2 regions of the Microbacterium sp. CH-015 genome follow, and region 2 is predicted to be linked to the other one. Evidence: predicted binding sites of a transcription regulator. Region 2 holds the regulator's gene; the other holds the start of a gene.

Region 1 (3,910 bases), on a different contig from region 2:
GAGGTCGAGGTCGAGGTCATCTTCCAGGCCCTCGTTCAACGCCGAAGCGAATCCCTCACCGACGGGACTCCAGCTCGCGTGTGTCCACTCGTAGACGTCTGCGTTGGCGGCGCGCACATCCGCCCAGCCCGCGCTCGCCCCACTCTGGACGGCTGGATGCGGGCGGAGGCTTCTCCGCGCCGCCACGTCGATGTGGGCGGGCGGGACGATCTGAATCGTGCGGGCGCCGGCCACGCATCCTGAACGCGGGGTCCACTGCGATCTCGAACCAGTAGCGGTCGCCGTCGACGCGAGAGGTCCAGATCATGCCGACGGCGACGGGTGCGCCTGCCTCGGTAGCGAGCACCGAGCGCGTGTTCTCGTCGCGCCAGCCGTCGGCGCGTAGCGGGATGGCTCGCATCCAGTCGGGCGCGGCGTCGATCACCCCTTGCGACAACGGCTCGAAGTCCATCGATCCAACTTGCCACACCGGATCCGCGCGCGTCGCCGGTGAGAACCGCACGATGGCGAAAGGGCTGGGTCAGAAGGCCGGGTGATCGGCCGGATCCATGGGCGCGTCGAAGTAGCGCGCCCAGGCGGGTCTGCCCGCGGCGCCGGCGAGCACCGGGGGTGAATCGGTTCGGTATCTTCGCCCGGTCGGTGAGATGAACTCGATCGACCCGCCGCCGCGCTGCACTACCTGCCACGGCGATGCGTGCTTCAGCGTGTGATGACGGCGGCAGAGGACTTCGAGGTTCCCTGCGCAGGTTGGGCCACCGTCTTCGAAGGGGATCGTGTGGTCGATGTCGCTGCGACGGGCTGTGCGGCGGCATCCGGGCCATCGGCATCGCTGATCGCGGGCGCCGATCAGGCGCCGCAGCCGCTTGGATGGCCGGTAGGTGTCGAGGCGGAGCGGCTCATGCGTGACGGGATGGATCATGATCCGCTGCCAGCAGGGTGCGGTGGCGGCGAGCGCGCGGGCCGTCTCTGCATCGATCGGCGCCTCGCCGTCGAGCAGCGCGGGCTCGTCGTCGAGGCTCGCGAGGGTCAGGAGGGGGATCGTCACCTGCACCGTCGCGCGGATGGCGGACAGGCCGGCGTCGCCATCCAGCGCCGGGCACCCCGTGAGAAGCAGGTCGCACATGATGTCGGCACGACGCTGGTCGAGCGTCCGCTCGTCGGGCTCGTCGCGCTCATCTGGCTCGTCCGACTTGTCGGCCTCAACCGACTCATCCGACTCGTCGGCCTCCGCGTCCTCATCCGCGCGCGGCTCGTCGAGATCCCCCTGCGCGATCCCCATGGACGTCAGACGGTCGAAGATGCCATGGATGACGGCCGTGGCGCCGTCGAGGAGCAGCCGGGACAGGCCGTCGTCGAGGTCGAACATGCGCACGCGTCGCTCGGCGAGCGCGCGTCGGTGTGACTCATCGACGGTCTCGGGTTGCAGACGGGCTGCGACAACGCGGGCGAAGTGACGAGTCGCGGGCGCGGTGTCACGCTCCGCCACCTCGAGAACCAGCCGCTCGTACTCCTCCCGATGCTCCGGATCGAGCGCGCGCCCGCCGTCGATGATCGCCGACGCGTGGCGTTCGTCGATGCGTCCCTCGCGTAACGCGTCGAGCGTGGTCGGGTACGTCGTGACCAGCGCACTGCCGTCGCCGAGCCAGGTCGAGACCGTCCGCTCACCGACGCGGAGTGCCGCCGCGAGTTCGGCCATGACCTCACGCAGCGGGATCGTGTCGCCGATCTCACGATTCGGGCGTGCCGCCTGGCGTTGTGCAACGCGCATCGCGACCAGATCGAGCGCCTCGGCGCACAACTCTGCACGTTCGGCCTGCAGGCGCGACATATCCGCACGATTCGTCTCGGCGCGCCCCACGAGCCGAGACAACTCCGCCCAGTGCGGATCGATGAGCGGCGCAACGGATGAACGGCCGAGCGCATGGTCCGGCATCCCCGCGTCGGGCGCGTCGAACTCCACCGGCCGGCGAGGCGGCTCGGGCTGTTCGGGAAAGGGAATGGGCATGGCACTCCTGACGTCGATCATTCAACGTCCGGTAGCACTGCCGGCTCATCCTTGCGACTGCCTGAATGGGGGCTGCCGCCACAACCAGTATAGAACGCGCATGCGATCAATACAAGAGGAAGGCTGAGAATTATCGTACTGATCGACGAAGCGTGAGGGGGCAACGAGACCGCCTCAGCCGCGACATCTCGTGGGACGACGGTGCCCGAACCGGTGCGTGCGCCGCGCACGGGTGGTGGACGTAGCGGATACGTAGTCACCCGCGTACCGACGGGCGAGGCGGTGAGCGAGAAGTGGTCCGACGTGCGCGGCACCTATGCAGAACTCCTCGCCGAGATCGGCAGTGCCACGCCTGAACTCGGCATGCCGACGGCGAGGGAGTGGTGCGGCGGAGTCGATTTTCTCGACGTCGTCGACAACGAACTCGGTGCCTACCTCGAGGCAGACCGATTGCCCGCACTGCGAGCGGTCGGCGAGATGCTCGACCTGGGTGAGGTGCGTGCGGCGATCGTCCACGGAGACTTCGGCCCGCACAACATCGGCTGGCGCGATGGAGTGGCCGTCTCGGTCTTCGATTGGGATCACTCGGCGCTGGATGATCCTGCCATCGACATCGCGCCGCTCATCGGCATCTACGGTGCCAGGCACGTGGCCGATATCGCTCCCGCCGATCTGCTTCAGCGTGCGATGCGGCATCGCGCGACGCTCCCGCTGCAGGTCGCCGCCGCCGCCCACCGGGTGGGCGACGCTGCGCTGCGGGACCACGCGGTGAGCAACTTCCGCTCGAGGCTCGCAGCAGGCACGCTGCACGATCCCGCGGGCTCGCGGCCCCTCGCGTGAGCGGCCGGCTCGCGGCCCCTCGCGTGACCCGACCGGCCTCGGCGCGGCATCCGTTCGTAGACTGGCGGGATGCAGCCGCTCACCGAAGACCAGGTGCGTGCCGCGCTGGTGAACGCCACAGCTGACGAGCTCGAGCGCGTCGCGGTGCCGATGTCGTTCATGCTGGCCGACTGGGATCACCTCGATTTCTTGGCGTGGCCCGATCCGCAGACCCGCGGCCGGGGGTACATCGTCGTGGAGCGCGAGGGGGCGGCGACAGGGATCGTCGTGCGCGCGGCATCCGGCGGCCGTTCACGCGCGGCGCTCTGCAACCTCTGCCACACCATGCAGCCGGGAAACCAGGTCGTGCTGTTCACGGCGCATCGCGCGGGGGATGCCGGGGCGCGCGGAGACAGCGTCGGCACCTACATCTGCGCCGATCTCGGCTGCCACGAGAACGTCCGGCTCGCCGCGCCGCTGGCGCCCAGCGAGGTGCGCGCCAACGTCGATCGACGGATCGACGGCACGCGCCACCGCGTCGAAGCCTTCGTCGACAGGGTCGTCTCGGGCGGCTGATGCGCCGCCGGTTTTCGCACGGCCCGCGGCCGGGTAAGATGGTTGATCGCGCCTCCGGTCGACTGAAAAAGCCGGTCGGGTGCGCACTTGGCAGGTTACCCAAGCGGCCAAAGGGATCTGACTGTAAATCAGCCGTCTTCGACTTCGGGGGTTCGAATCCCTCACCTGCCACCGAACGAATACCACGAAGGGCCCCGCACACGCGGGGCCCTTCGTGGTTCAGACGCCCTGTGGACAAGCCCGCGCCGGACGGTCGCGCCATGTCAGGATGGGTCCTACCAGGACCGACTGGGGGCGCACCGCCCGGCGAAGGGAACGACATGACCGAACCGATCACCTCTCCGGAGTCGAACAAGGTGCTGCGCGCATCGATCTGGGTCGCGATCGGCGCCCTCATCGCGGCGGCGATCGTCTGCGTCATCTGGGTGATCGTCGGTGACTCGGACGGCATCGTCGCCAAGGCGTTCCTCACGATCGTGCTGCTCGCCGGCTTCGCGGGCGTGTCCATCA
Region 2 (3,910 bases):
CTGGCCGGTCTCGGCGCGGCGGGCGTCGCGGCCGGGACGTCCACATCGCTGCAGCACGTGCCGCACGACGTCGCCGACGAGACCGCGCTGGATGCGCGTCTGGCATCCTGGCTCGCGTTCGCCGACCAGAAGGTCGCGCAGGTCGTCACGCTCGCCCGTGGACTCACCGATGGGCCCGCGGCGATCGCGGCCGACATCGCCGACGCCGCGGCCGCGCTCGCTGACCGTCGCAGCGCGCCGGGCGTGCGGGACGGGGCGGTGCGGAGCCGTGCCGCCGCGCTGACGCCTGCCGACGCGGAGCGCGGCGACCTCGAGCTGCGGGCCGCCGCGCAGCAGTCGCTGGGACTTCCCGTCCTGCCGACCACGACGATCGGCTCCTTCCCGCAGACGGGCGACATCCGCCGCGCCCGCGCCGCGCACGGCCGCGGCGAGCTCACCGCTGTCGAGTACGCGCAGTTCCTGCGTGACGAGATCGCGCGGGTGGTCGCGCTGCAGGAGGACCTCGGGCTGGACGTGCTCGTGCACGGCGAGGCGGAGCGCAACGACATGGTGCAGTACTTCGCCGAGCACCTCGACGGCTTCGCCGTGACGCAGCACGGCTGGGTGCAGTCATACGGGTCGCGGGCCACGCGCCCGTCGATCCTGTGGGGCGACGTCGCACGGCCGGCGCCGATCACGGTCGACTGGGCGCGCTTCGCGCAGTCCCTGTCGGACAAGCACGTCAAGGGGATGCTGACCGGCCCCGTCACGATCCTGGCGTGGTCATTCGTCCGCGACGACCAGCCGCTCGCCGACACGGCGAACCAGGTCGCGCTCGCCCTTCGGGATGAGATCGCGGACCTCGAAGACGCCGGCATCCGGATCATCCAGGTCGACGAGCCCGCCCTCCGCGAGCTGCTGCCGCTGCGCCGCGCCGATCAGGCGTCGTACCTCGACTGGTCGGTACGCGCCTTCCGCATCGCGACGGCGGGGGCGGCAGCGCCGACGCAGATCCACACTCATCTCTGCTACTCGGAGTTCGGTGTCGTCATCGAGGCGATCGCCGCGCTGGATGCCGACGTCACGTCGATCGAGGCGGCGCGCAGCCGTGGTGAGGTGATCGGCGACATCGCCGCGTCGGGCTTCGCGGCGGGCATCGGTCCCGGCGTCTACGACATCCACTCTCCGCGCGTGCCGAGCAGCGCGGAGATCGAGTCCCTGCTGCGTCGCGCCGCCGCTGAACTGCCGCTGCGACAGGTGTGGGTCAACCCCGACTGCGGCCTGAAGACGCGGGGGTACGACGAGACGGTGGCGTCGCTGCGGAACCTCGTGACAGCCGCGGACCGGGTGCGCGGCGAGTTGCAGCCCATCGGCTGAGTCTCACCACGCGGCGGCTGCGACGTCCTCCGGGCGTCGCTGCAGCACCTCGACGAGCCACCACACGATGAGGGAGACGACGAGCACGAGGTGCGGTGAGGGCTCGGTGGCCGGCGCGCGTCGCCGTCGCCCACACGTCGGCGAACGCGTCGGAGGTCACGACCCGGGTCACCGCGCCGTGGACGAGGTTCTCCAGGCCCGCAGCGGCCGGCTGCTTGAGCAGTGTCAGCGCCAGGCGGTGGCGATCGACACCGGGACGAGGATGGCGGCGATCACGATGCACAGGGCCGAGACGGCGGCGCGCCAGCGGCCGCGGGACGGACGCGCGGCAGGTGCGGCGGCGACGCCGGATGCCGCACGCAGCTGCGCGTTCTCGGCTTCGAGTTCGGCCAGGCGCGCGGCGAGTTCGGGGCTGTCGGTCATGGCGACATTGTGGCGCGCGCACGGCCCGCGGCAGGCGGAGTGCTCCGGACCTCAACCTCGACGGGTGACTCAGACGGCGCGGAGCACGGCGACGACCTTGCCGAGCACGACGGCGTCGTCGCCGAGGATCGGCTCGAACGCGCTGTTGCGGGGGAGGAGCCAGGTGTGACCGTCGCGCTGGCGGAAGGTCTTCACGGTCGCCTCGCCGTCGAGCATGGCGGCGACGATGTCGCCGTTGTCGGCGTTCGGCTGCGAACGCACCACGACCCAGTCGCCGTCGCAGATGGCCGCGTCGATCATCGAGTCGCCGCTGACCTTCAGCATGAACAGGTCGCCCTTGCCCACGAGCTGGCGGGGAAGCGGGAAGATCTCCTCGACCTGCTGGTCGGCGGTGATGGGGACGCCGGCGGCGATGCGTCCGACGAGCGGTACGAGCGCCGCGTCGCCGAGGGCCGGCGTCATGTCGGCGGGGTTCTCGGCTGCCGAGCCCGGCAGGTCGATGAGGACCTCCATCGCGCGCGTCTTGCCGGCGTCGCGGCGCAGGTAGCCGCTCAGCTCGAGCTGATTCAGCTGGTGGGTGACGCTGGAGAGCGACTTCAGTCCGACGGCGTCACCGATCTCGCGCATGCTGGGCGGATAGCCGTGCCGCGCGATGGAGGCCTGGATCACCTCGAGGATCTTCAGCTGCTTGTCGCTCAGGCTCTTGCGTCGGCGGGTCTGGGGCTTGTCGGCCATGTCGCGCGCTCCTTCGATCGCGGCCTCCGGAAGGCGTCGCCTTCGAATGTCGGAGGTTGGTGATGGGGTCATCTTGTCGAAACCGTATCCGGTTCCGGAGGTCTCCGCTCGCAGCGCCACGCGTGTCGCGTTCGATCCATCTCCGATCCGGGAAGGGCTTGACAATCAGATTATATCGAAGATAGCTTCGGTACAGAGATTCGCATCCGACTCTCCCGGCCGAGAGCCGGGTGCGAATCTCTAACATCCGCAGGCATCCGTCCTTGAGGAGGAACCCATGACCACGATCGACATCCTCGGCGCTTCGCCCCGCCGCGCCGTGCTCGGCGCCGCACCCGCGACGCGACTGCGGCTGACGCGTCGCGGTCGCCGGGTCCTGGCCTTCCTCGCATCGGTGCCGGCGATCGTCGCCCTCAGCATCGCGATCATCTCCGGCGGTGGCGCACTCGCCACGTCCGACAGCGGCGCAGGCGCCGCATTCGAGAAGGTCACCGTCATGCCCGGCGACACCTTGTGGTCGATCGCCGAGAGCGTCGCGCCGCAGGCGGACCCGCGCGACGTCGTCGATGCGATCATGCGGCTGAACGCCCTGCCGTCGGGCAGCCTCGACGCCGGCGAGACCATCGCGATCCCGCTGGAGTACAGCGCCGCACGCTGACCCGCCCTCTACGATGGTCAGGGTGAGCGCCCGTCTCGAAGACCTCCCCTCCTCGCTGGAGAACCTCCTCCGTCCCGACCTCCGCGGTCTCACGCCATACGGTGCGCCGCAGGCGCCGCTGCCGGTCGCGCTGAACGTCAACGAGAACACCCACCCCGTCCCAGAGGAGGTCGCCGACGACATCCTCGACGGCATCGCGCGCGCGCTGCGCGAGGTCAACCGCTACCCGGACCGCGAGTTCACCGCGCTGCGCGAGGGCTTCGCCGATTACCTCGGTCACGGTCTCGCCCCCGATCAGATCTGGGCGGCCAATGGTTCCAACGAGGTGCTGCAGCACCTGCTGCAGGCGTTCGCCGGCCCGGGACGCACCGCGTTCGGGTTCGCCCCGACCTACTCCATGTATCCGCTGCTGACCCGTGCGACCGGCGCATCGTACGTGTCCGGCACGCGCGGGGTGGACTACACGCTCGCCCCCGAGGACGCCGCCGCGCAGGTCGCGCAGGCTCGGCCCGACGTCGTGTTCCTGTGCGCGCCGAACAATCCGACCGGCACCCCGCTCGGGCTCGACGTCATCGAAGCGGTGTACGACGCGACCGACGGCATCGTGATCGTCGACGAGGCGTACCAGGAGTTCGCGCCCCGCGACTCCCGCTCGGCCCTGACGCTGTTGCCGGGCCGGGAGCGGCTCGTCGTCTCGCGCACGATGAGCAAGGCGTTCGCTTTCGCCGGCGCGCGCGT

What was found. The regulator LexA, encoded in region 2, represses DNA repair genes until DNA is damaged. The targets are predictions, from matches to a motif close to TCGAACANNTGTTCGA.
Region 1: a site for LexA is predicted at 2,096-2,111, ahead of ACPYN4_RS08320 (HNH endonuclease signature motif containing protein). Genes of this name have one in related genera too.

What each region holds. Positions count from the first base shown of each region.
Region 1 is NZ_JBNAFJ010000004.1:95,756-99,665, reverse strand. It holds gene ACPYN4_RS08330 (hypothetical protein) at 1-234, opposite strand, end outside; gene ACPYN4_RS08325 (hypothetical protein) at 306-536, shown strand; gene ACPYN4_RS08320 (HNH endonuclease signature motif containing protein) at 521-2,005, opposite strand; gene ACPYN4_RS08315 (phosphotransferase) at 2,207-2,845, shown strand; gene ACPYN4_RS08310 (FBP domain-containing protein) at 2,915-3,400, shown strand; tRNA gene ACPYN4_RS08305 (tRNA-Tyr) at 3,490-3,571, shown strand; gene ACPYN4_RS08300 (hypothetical protein) at 3,721-3,910, shown strand, end outside.
Region 2 is NZ_JBNAFJ010000001.1:546,697-550,606, forward strand. It holds gene metE (5-methyltetrahydropteroyltriglutamate--homocysteine S-methyltransferase) at 1-1,356, shown strand, start outside; gene ACPYN4_RS02545 (hypothetical protein) at 1,582-1,779, opposite strand; gene lexA (transcriptional repressor LexA) at 1,849-2,514, opposite strand; gene ACPYN4_RS02555 (LysM peptidoglycan-binding domain-containing protein) at 2,792-3,172, shown strand; gene ACPYN4_RS02560 (histidinol-phosphate transaminase) at 3,186-3,910, shown strand, end outside.